Regions from separate parts of the Paenibacillus filicis genome, predicted to be linked through region 2. Evidence: riboswitches for the same ligand, from Rfam matches in the RefSeq annotation. Region 2 holds a riboswitch; the other holds the start of a gene.
The links. A riboswitch is a leader RNA that binds a small molecule or an ion and turns the genes downstream of it on or off. The one in region 2 is predicted to bind cobalamin.
Positions count from the first base shown of each region.

Region 1: another riboswitch for cobalamin. It lies ahead of cobJ (precorrin-3B C(17)-methyltransferase); the one in region 2 lies ahead of WMW72_RS33625 (ABC transporter substrate-binding protein).

Region 1 covers NZ_JBBPCC010000029.1:16,813-21,616, reverse strand. Annotated here, with positions in the region: gene WMW72_RS31100 (transcriptional regulator) at 351-554, shown strand; tRNA gene WMW72_RS31095 (tRNA-Gly) at 745-815, opposite strand; gene WMW72_RS31090 (MmcQ/YjbR family DNA-binding protein) at 884-1,243, opposite strand; cobalamin riboswitch at 1,516-1,718, shown strand; gene WMW72_RS31085 (hypothetical protein) at 1,715-1,864, opposite strand; gene cobJ (precorrin-3B C(17)-methyltransferase) at 2,030-3,838, shown strand; gene WMW72_RS31075 (sirohydrochlorin chelatase) at 3,854-4,804, shown strand, end outside.
Region 2 covers NZ_JBBPCC010000036.1:23,487-28,290, reverse strand. Annotated here, with positions in the region: gene WMW72_RS33640 (extracellular solute-binding protein) at 1-335, shown strand, start outside; gene WMW72_RS33635 (glycoside hydrolase family 30 protein) at 448-1,791, shown strand; gene WMW72_RS33630 (DUF423 domain-containing protein) at 2,109-2,471, shown strand; cobalamin riboswitch at 2,530-2,721, shown strand; gene WMW72_RS33625 (ABC transporter substrate-binding protein) at 2,819-4,459, shown strand; gene nikB (nickel ABC transporter permease) at 4,460-4,804, shown strand, end outside.

The DNA of each region.
Region 1 (4,804 bases), on a different contig from region 2:
GCAATCACGCTGATCGTCATCGTTACTTTTTGGAATTTCATATCATCGGCCCCTTTGTGATATACTTGAGAAAAGAAAGACAGCACCTTATTTTTCACCCACCTTGCCGGAGGCCCCTTTCGGAGCCTCGGCTTGGTTCTGGCTCTAGCGCACCAGTGTGAGGATGAGGAGAGCGACCGTGTTGATCAAAGTGATGATTGCAGTCATCATCTTGAATCTTTCGATACGTTCCTATTGCTGTCTTTCTTTTCTCGTTTTATCCATCTCTTGTTCACCTCCTTATACTCTTATTATATACTGGTACGCGTATATTTTTTATGATAAAATGCTAATTAAGGAAGGTGATAGCGATGGATGAAAAGAAAGGAACAGCCGCTACTCGAGCAAAAGATAAATATAACGCGGCAAATTATGATCAAGTCAAGTTCACAGTAAAGAAGGGGGAGAGGGAGAGGATAGATGAAGCCGCTGTCCGTCTGGGCCTTAGCCGCAATGCATTTATACTTGAAGCAATAGAAGAAAAATTAAGAAAAGCAAAAGAGCAGCAGGACTAACCCTGACTGCTCTTTTTCGTTACTTGCCCATTTAGAATGGCGTCCAATTTTTGTGAATATGTCAATCGTCGGCCTTTGTCCCCATTCTGTCCCCACTGGGCTTCTCTGGGGCAAAATTTAAGAAAGATATGACTCTGTAGAAAAAGAAAAAAACCTTGCGCCGCAAGGGTTTAGAGTCACATTAAAGATAAGCGGGTGAAGGGAATCGAACCCTCGCCTCAAGCTTGGGAAGCTGGCGTTCTGCCATTGAACTACACCCGCACAATGGAACTACCAACAAACTGTAGCATAAATGAGAGAGAAAATCAATGCTAGGCGCCAGACTTCCCTTAGGAAAGTCCGAATTCTTCCTTCATGGCCCGGGTCAGCTTGCGGCGGACCAATTGATAGGATTCCTCCAGCATGTCCAGCAGTTCGGTCTCTGGCAGGAGCCCGTTCAGCACGACGGTGTTCCAATGCTTCTTGTTCATATGATAGCCGGGCAGGACGGTGCCAGGGTACGTTTCCCTTGTGAGCCAGACCGTATCAGGATCAGCTTTGAGGGTCACGCTTTGGACACCTGAGGTTGTGCCCAGAACAGCAAACATTTTGTCGCCTACGAATAATATGGGGAGATCCGGATCGAACGGGTAGCGCAGACGCGTTCCCGGCTTGGATAGGACGTGAGTGATGATGGCTTGGTGGTTCATAGTTTTTGATTCCTTTCCTATATAATACTCTACTCTAGCATTCCAGGATAACCCCAGCATATACGAAGAGCAGGGAGTTGGCAAAGGTTTGTGAAGAGGACAGATGAAGGTTAGCTGGAGTAGACGCAGAGAACGCTAGAGTCAGTATTTTCGATTTCTGTATCTTGGAGGGGGCTTCCGGTTCAACTGGAAACGGTGGACAGTCCCGAAACGAACATGCTATCATTAAGGTTGATGATAACACATAAGATCAAGCTATTCATTTCATAAAGCTATTGTTCTGATGAACAGGTGCCGGAAAGGGAGGTCACGCTCCCGGACGGTTAAAAGGGAAGCCGGTGAGAGTCCGGCACGGTCCCGCCACTGTAAGCGAGGAGCTGCTCTCTGCATGACGCCACTGTCACAACCGGATGGGAAGGCGCAGGAGAAGCGAAGAGACGCGAGTCAGGAGACCTGCCTGTTGCACAAGCGTCATGACGCGGTATATTCCGTGTGGACATGATGCAAAGTCACCGTATAACCTACGAGGATAGGGAGGTGTACGCCGAACGGGTTCTGGCTCGATGCGCACTCGGCCGCTGCTGTTGTCGCCAGACATCGGCTTCGGACGGATCGTTTCATCGGCGAAAATCTCCCTGTCGTTCAGCGTCCTCCTCATTTTTGAGGGGAGACGCTTTTTTGCGTTTAGGATCATGATCCGAATCGGACAGTCTGTCGTTGAGATGTGCTTGAACGATTATTTTCGTCATAAGTTTGGTTAGTGTAGGCAGAGGGAGGAACAAGCGGATGAGAGGAAAATTGTTGGTCGTCGGGTTCGGTCCCGGCAGCTTCGACCATATGACACAAGCGGCGAAGGACGCGATTCAGAACAGCGACGTCATTATCGGCTACAACACGTATGTCGATCTGATTCGCGGTCTGCTGAATGGTCAGCAGATTGTACGCACGGGGATGACTGAGGAGGTCAGCCGGGCGCAGGAGGCAGTGCGTCAGGCAGAGGCAGGACGTACGGTTGCCGTTATCTCAAGCGGAGATGCAGGCGTTTACGGCATGGCCGGACTGATCTATGAGGTATTGATGGAGAAGGGATGGCGGCGCGAGAGCGGGGTTGAGGTTGAAATTATTCCGGGCATCTCGGCGATCAACTCGACAGCCTCCCTGCTCGGAGCTCCGATCATGCACGATGCCTGCACGATCAGTCTGAGCGATCATCTGACTCCCTGGGAGCTGATTATTAAAAGGGTGGAGGCTGCGGCTGCCGCCGACTTCGTCGTGGCTCTGTATAACCCGCGCAGCGGCAGACGGACGCGCCAGATCGTGGAGACGCAGAACATGCTGCTGCGCTACCGTTCGGCTGATACCCCCGTGGGAATCGTCAAGAGCGCCTATCGGGACCGGGAGGACATTGTCGTGACTACGCTAGGCCGTATGCTGGAGCATGATATCGGCATGCTGACGACGGTTATCATCGGCAATTCGTCCACGGTCAACTATGACGGCTTGATGATTACACCACGCGGCTACCAGCGCAAATATACGCTCGGCGACGATATTCAGCCGCTCAAGCCGCATCAAAGACTGCAGGTTGCAGCAGAGCCGTGGTCGCTGGAAGCGCAGCAGGGCGCTGAGTCAGGTCCGTCCGTACCGGTGCAGCCAGCGACGAGCGGACCATGGACAGGAGGTTTAGGCCCGCTGTCCGGTACTGGCGCGTATGAAGGAAGCCCGGCAGGCGTGTCGGTCGCAGAGCGCGAGCCCGCCGCTGGAGAGGCCTCTAGGGGGGCGGGCTCGGCTGCAGCAGCTGTGGCAGAGCCGGTGTCACCGCTCGCACTTGCGCTGGAAGCGCTGTGGCTGGTCGATAGCCACAAGGGAACGGCGGAGCCATCCGGAGTGCCTTCCGCAGGCGAAGCCGCAGCGCCATGGCTTCAGCAGGCGTCGGCCTTCCGCAGGCAGGAGATTCTGGAGCTGGCCGTTAGCCCGGGGCTGGCGGAGAAGAAGCTGACGAGCGCCCAGCTGATGCTGCTGGCGGATGTGGTCGGCGAGGAAGGTACGATCGAATACACGCCTCATCATCAGATGCTCGTGCGCATTGTGACTAGCGAGCCTAGCGAGGCGGTTAGCCGTCTGAAGGCGGCCGGGCTGCTGCTGGCTCCGATCGGCGATGTCGCGCAGATCAAGGCTTGCGATTTCTGCAACATGGATAAAGCAGATTCGGTTCCGTATCTCGAAGAGCTGCAGAGCCGAATCGGCGGCATGAAGGTTGCCAAGGAGCTGCGCATCGGGTTCAATGGCTGCGGGATGGCTTGCTACGGCGCAGTCAAGGAGGATATCGGCATCGTGTACCGCCGGGAGAAATTCGATCTGTTCCTGGGAGGCAAGACTGTAGGCAGAAATGCGCATGCAGGTATTCCTGTCGCCGAAGGCGTCGAGCCCGAGAAGCTGCTCGATACGGTTGAAAGCATCGTGCGCAAGTATGCGGATGAAGCCCATCCGAATGAACGGTTTCATAAATATTTCAACCGGGTCAAGGAATTGGAAGGCTACCGCCACCGTGAGGTGCCGGTTTTCAAAATCGAGAACGCCATTTGCGGCGATTGATAGGAGAACATTATTATGGATGCATTATTGTTTGTCGGGCACGGAAGCCGTGACCCGGAAGGGAATGAAGAGATACGTGAGTTTGTTAAGGCGGTCGAGCAGGGACTGGATGTGCCGATCGTCGAAACCTGTTTTCTGGAGTTCGAGCGTCCGACGATGAGGGACGGATTCGCAGCCTGCGCCAGACGCGGAGCCACCCGCGTCGGCGTCGTGCCGATTACGCTGCTTGCGGCAGGTCATGCCAAGCTGCATATTCCGGCAGCCATCGATGAGGCCAAGAAGACTTACCCGGACATCACTTTCAATTATGGAAGACCGATCGGCGTACATGATCTGTCATTGGACATTCTGCAATCTCGTCTGGATGATGCAGGGGTGGATGGACTTGCTGAGTCGCCAGACACGGCGCTCCTGCTGATCGGACGGGGCAGCAGCGATGCTGATGCGAACAGCGATCTGTTCAAGATCTCGCGCCTGCTCTGGGAACGCTTGAACGTCAAGTGGGTCGAGACGGCGTTTATCGGCGTCACTTCCCCGCGCGCGGATGAAGGCGTGGAGCGCTGTGTCCGGCTCGGAGCCAAGAAGATCGTCCTGCTGCCTTACTTCTTGTTTACGGGCGTTCTCATTAAGAGGTTGGAGCAGCTGAAGGAAACGTTCGCGGCTGCCCATCCTGAAATTGAAATCACGCTGGCCGACTATTTCGGCTTCCACCCGAAGCTGCAAGATATCCTGCGCGAGCGCGCGCTGGAGGCGCTGCAGGGCGAGGTCAAGATGAACTGCGACATGTGCCAATTCCGTCTGGAAGCGATGAAGCATCATCACCACGATCACAACCATGATCATGACCACGGGCATCATCACCACGACCATGATCACGGTCACGATCATCATCACGAACATGGACATGATCACGGCCACGATCACCATCACGATCATGGGCATGACCATGGACACGATCACCATCAC
Region 2 (4,804 bases):
TTGCCGATTGGGGCTGGAGAAACAAACCGCTGATGAAGCCGACCGCCGGCGGCTGGGAAGGCCTCGATAAGCTGAACGAGGAATTCGCCAAGATGAGCAAGCCGGATATTTTCTCGCCGATCTCGATGGACTACGATCCGGTGAAGACCGAGTATGCGGCAGTGAATCAGGTCGTCGATCAGTACGGCAAGCCGCTGATGATGGGGCTGGTGCCGAACGTCGATCAGGCGATCAAGACGTATCAGGAGAAGCTGAAAGCCGCCGGGATTGACAAGGTACTCGATTATGTGAAGCAGCAATCCAATGCTTATTATGATGAAAAAGGAATTAAATAGCAGGATCTCGAAGTAAGTACACGAGGCGAGCTTCAGATTAATCAAGAAATAAAAAAGGCGGAGGCTGCGGGTCGGCCTCCGTTTTTTGAATTTAAGTGAGGGAGTTGACTCTATGAACCAGGTGTATGTATGGGAATCGACCATCGATGAATCGAAGAAGCTGACTGAGGCGAGTCCACTTTCCTTCTCGGATATCGCCGAGCCGTACAATGATTATGTCATTACCTTGAACGAGGATGTGACCTATCAGCAAATGGACGGCTTCGGGGCTTCGTTCACCGATGCTTCCGCTTGGCTGGTGTATCACGCGCTATCGGATGAGCTTAAGGACGAGCTGATGCGCAAGCTGTTCGACCGCGAGGAAGGCATCGGCATGTCCTTTATCCGCCAGCCGATGGGTGCCAGCGATTTTGCGTGGAAGATATATAGCTACGACGATGTGGAGCCTGGCGAAAGCGACTATGAACTGAAGCGGTTCTCGATCGACCATGACCGGGCTTACATCCTGCCTGTCCTTCATCAGGCCTTGAAGCTGAACCCGGAGCTCAAGGTCATGGCTTCGCCGTGGAGTCCTCCGGGCTGGATGAAGACCTCGGATGCGATGATAGGGGGAAAGCTGAAGCCGGACTGCTATGAGGTGTATGCGCGCTACTTCGTCAAGTTTCTAGATGCTTACGAGGCCGAAGGCATTCCGATCTATGCCGTCACGATGCAGAACGAACCGGGCTATGAGCCCAAGGAGTATCCGGGCATGATCGTGAAGCCGTCGGAGGAAGCGGCGTTTATCAAGTCGCATCTGGGACCGAAGCTGGCGGAGCGGGAGCAGCCCGTCAAGATTATGTGCTATGATCATAACTGGGATGTCCCGAGCCACCCTGATGAGATCTATGAGGATGCCGAAGCGAACCGCTATATCGCAGGGACGGCCTGGCATGTGTACGGGGGGCGCCATGAGGCGATGACGCTGATCAAGAAGCGGTTCCCAGATAAGGACGTTTGGTTCACCGAGGCCTCCGGAGGCCAGTGGATTCCGCCGTTCCACGACGCCTTCATGGATCAGATGAAGCATGTGATCCGCACGACGCGGAACTGGTCGAAGTCGGTGATCTGGTGGAATATCGCGCTGGACGAGAACAACGGTCCGACCGTACTGTCCCGCAGCACCTGCCGTGGGCTGGTGAAGATCGAGCAGCAGACCGGGCAGCTCACCTATAACCTGGATTATTACACCTTGGGCCATATCAGTAAGTTTGTGCGGCCGGGCGCTTACCGGATCGAATCGAATACGTTCGAGGACGACCTGGAAAGTGTAGCATTCCGCAATGAGGATGGCTCCAAGGTTGTCATCGTGTCCAACCGGACGACTGATCCCAAGTTATTTGTGGTGGCGTGTGGCGACCGGACATTCCAGTATACGATAGCTGGGGAAGCCGCCGTTACGTTCAAGTGGGCGTGAGACGAGGCACTGGGCTGGCTGTATCAGAGACCCATCTATGCGGTTGAATACGAATGGATTTTGCTGAAATAACCGGCGGGTTCAGGCCGGGCTTCAGCTGTGGAAAGCCCGCAGGAGATACCTCGTACATCAAGATCCCCTTTCTTTGGAGAGGGGGTTTTGCCGTCTCAGGCAAGTCGCAGCGAGATCTTGTCGGCGGGCGCTGCCGGATAGCTCTGCCAGTCGGATTATTCCTCCTACCCGCCCCGCCGTTGTCCCCTCAGCCTCGCCATGCTATGCTGTCTGTAGAAGTCAGATCCCGTGATGGAGGCCATACGATGCAAACTTTTGTGATGCTTGGCAGTATATTGATGTTTCTGGCGGTTGCGCTGGGTGCCTTCGGTGCGCATGCGCTCAAGGCCAGGCTAACACCGGATAAGATGAAGGTGTACGAGACGGGGGTCCAGTACCATATCGCGCATGCGCTCGGCTTGCTGCTGCTTGGACTGCTGGCGGACCGGTTGCCAGAAGCGTCTCTGATCGTCACAGGCGGCTGGTTTCTGCTGGCCGGCGTGATTTTGTTTTCGGGGAGTCTGTACATGCTGAGTCTGACGGGCAAGCGAATTTTTGGCCCGATTACCCCGCTCGGGGGAGTGGCGTTCCTGATCGGCTGGGTGCTGGTGCTCGTGGCCGTGATCTGATCTCGGGCTTGCCTGAACAGAAAGATTACGATATGATCAGTCTTGTTTCATAGACAACTGCATACCTCAGGGAACAAGGTGCTTGACTGAGGTCAAGCTTAATAGGGAAGTTCGGTGCGATGCCGACGCGGTCCCGCCACTGTAGGGGAGGAGTCTCGGCAAGATGCCACTGATCCGCATATCGGATGGGGAAGGCTGCCGACGGCAGAGATACCCGAGCCAGGAGACCTGCCTGTTCTGACACACAACGTTGACCCCTACGGAGAATAGGGAGGTGTTAAAGACGGCCGTCTTGTTTCCATATCATATGTCGGGACATCTTTAACCTTCCTTGTGTGAAGGTAAAGATGTCTTTTTTATTTATCCAGCAGAAAGAAGGAATCGAACGCATGTATCCATTTGTTCAACAATCCAAGACCAAGCTTCACATGGTTCTATGGGCTCTATGTCTGCTGCTCGTCCTGGCAGGGTGTAGCTCAGCGGCGCCGCAGACCGGCACGCCATCCACAGCCCCCTCCGGCAGCCAGCTTCCGGAGGAAATTGTCCTGGCGGCGCCCCGCGATCTGGCGCCCGGACCGCAAGATGCTTATTACACGAGCACGATCTTATATGTATGGGAGCCGTTGATCACCGCTTCCGAGGACGGACAGCCCGCTCCCAAGCTCGCGGAATCGTGGACGATGTCGGCCGACGGCAAGGAATGGAGCTTCAAGCTGCGGAATAACGTCAAGTTCCATGATGGAGAATCCTTGAACGCGGATGCCGTCATCGCCAACTTTAACCGGTACAAGCAGGTAAGTCCCAAGAGCTCGCCGTTCTATACCCTGGACATCAAGAGTTCTTATCCGGGGCTGAAGGAAGTTGTGAAGCTGGACGATCTGTCATTCAAGCTCGTCTTTGAAAATCCGCAGCCTACGCTGTTGTATGCGATGGTTAACTTCTCTAGCGCGATCTACAGCCCTAAGAACTTCAATGAGAAAGGCGATTTCAACGGCCTTCCTCAAGGAACAGGTCCCTTCAAGCTGATCGAGCATCAGAAGGATCAATATGCACTGCTGGAAGCGTTCGACGGCTATTACGGGGAGAAGGCTGCAACCAAGCGGATTCGCGTCCGTTCGATCCCGGACCCGGATACCCGTTTGGCCGCTTTGAAATCCGGTGAGATTATGGGTGTCATGGATCTTGGAGCGATCCCGCCTACCCTCGCCAAGGAGCTACTGAAGGACCCCCAATTCGAAATTTCGGCAACGAAGTCGACGATTTCTCATTATCTGCACCCGAACGGCAAGAAGGCGCCCTTCGATAATCCGAAGATGCGCCAGGCCGTCAGCCTGATGCTGGACCGTGAGCAATTGGTGAAGGAGCTGTATCTGGGCTACCCGACCGCCACCGCCAATTTCCTGAACAGCACCTCGCCGTTCTACAAGGAAATCAAGCTGGAGCATAAGCCGGATGAAGCCAAGAAGCTGGCAGCAGAGGTGCTGGGCACTCAGCGGCAGTCGATCGATCTGATCGTGCCGACCTACGGCTTGGACCGTTATCCATATAAAGCGCAGGCGGAGCTGTTCCAATCCGTGCTGAAGGATCTGCAGCTGGACGTAAATATCAAGATTCTGGATGGAGCTGCCTTCAAAGACGCACAGGCCAAGGGGGATTACCATCTGGCTCTCGCTACCCAGGGACTGCCGAATGGCGATCCGTTCACCCTCTTCACCAACTATTTCTCCAGCGCTGGCTCCAGCAACAAGAGCTACAGCCTGGGCTATAAGAATGACCGGGTTGACCAACTGCTGAATCAAGCCAAGGGAACCTTGAGCCTGGATGAGCGCAAGGGTATCTACAACGAGCTGCAGACGATCGCCGCTGCGGATCTGCCGACGATTCCCTTATTCAACGATGCCAGTCTGATCGCCTACAATAAAAAAATAAAAGGCTATAAAGCGACGATCTACGGCACTACGCTGCCTCAGCTTGCCTGGGTCAAGTAGATGCGGTATGTCTTCAGGCGGATAGCCGCCGCTATTCCTGTCCTGCTGGGCATTTCTTTCATAGCTTTTGTTCTAAGTGTGGCTTCGCCCGGAGATCCTGCGGTCGAAGCCTTGAGTATGAATGGGATCAAGGAGCCGACCGAGCAGGAGATCGCCGTCAAGCGGCAGGAGCTGGGTCTTGACGATCCGCTGGCTGTTCAGTACGGACGCTGGCTGTGGAGAGCTAGCCATGGCGATCTGGGCACCTCGTATATGACCAAGGAATCCGTGAGCGGGGAGCTGCTGCGCCGGCTGCCGGTCACGCTCAGCGTGTCCGGACTGGCGCTGCTGTTCGCCGCCGGGACC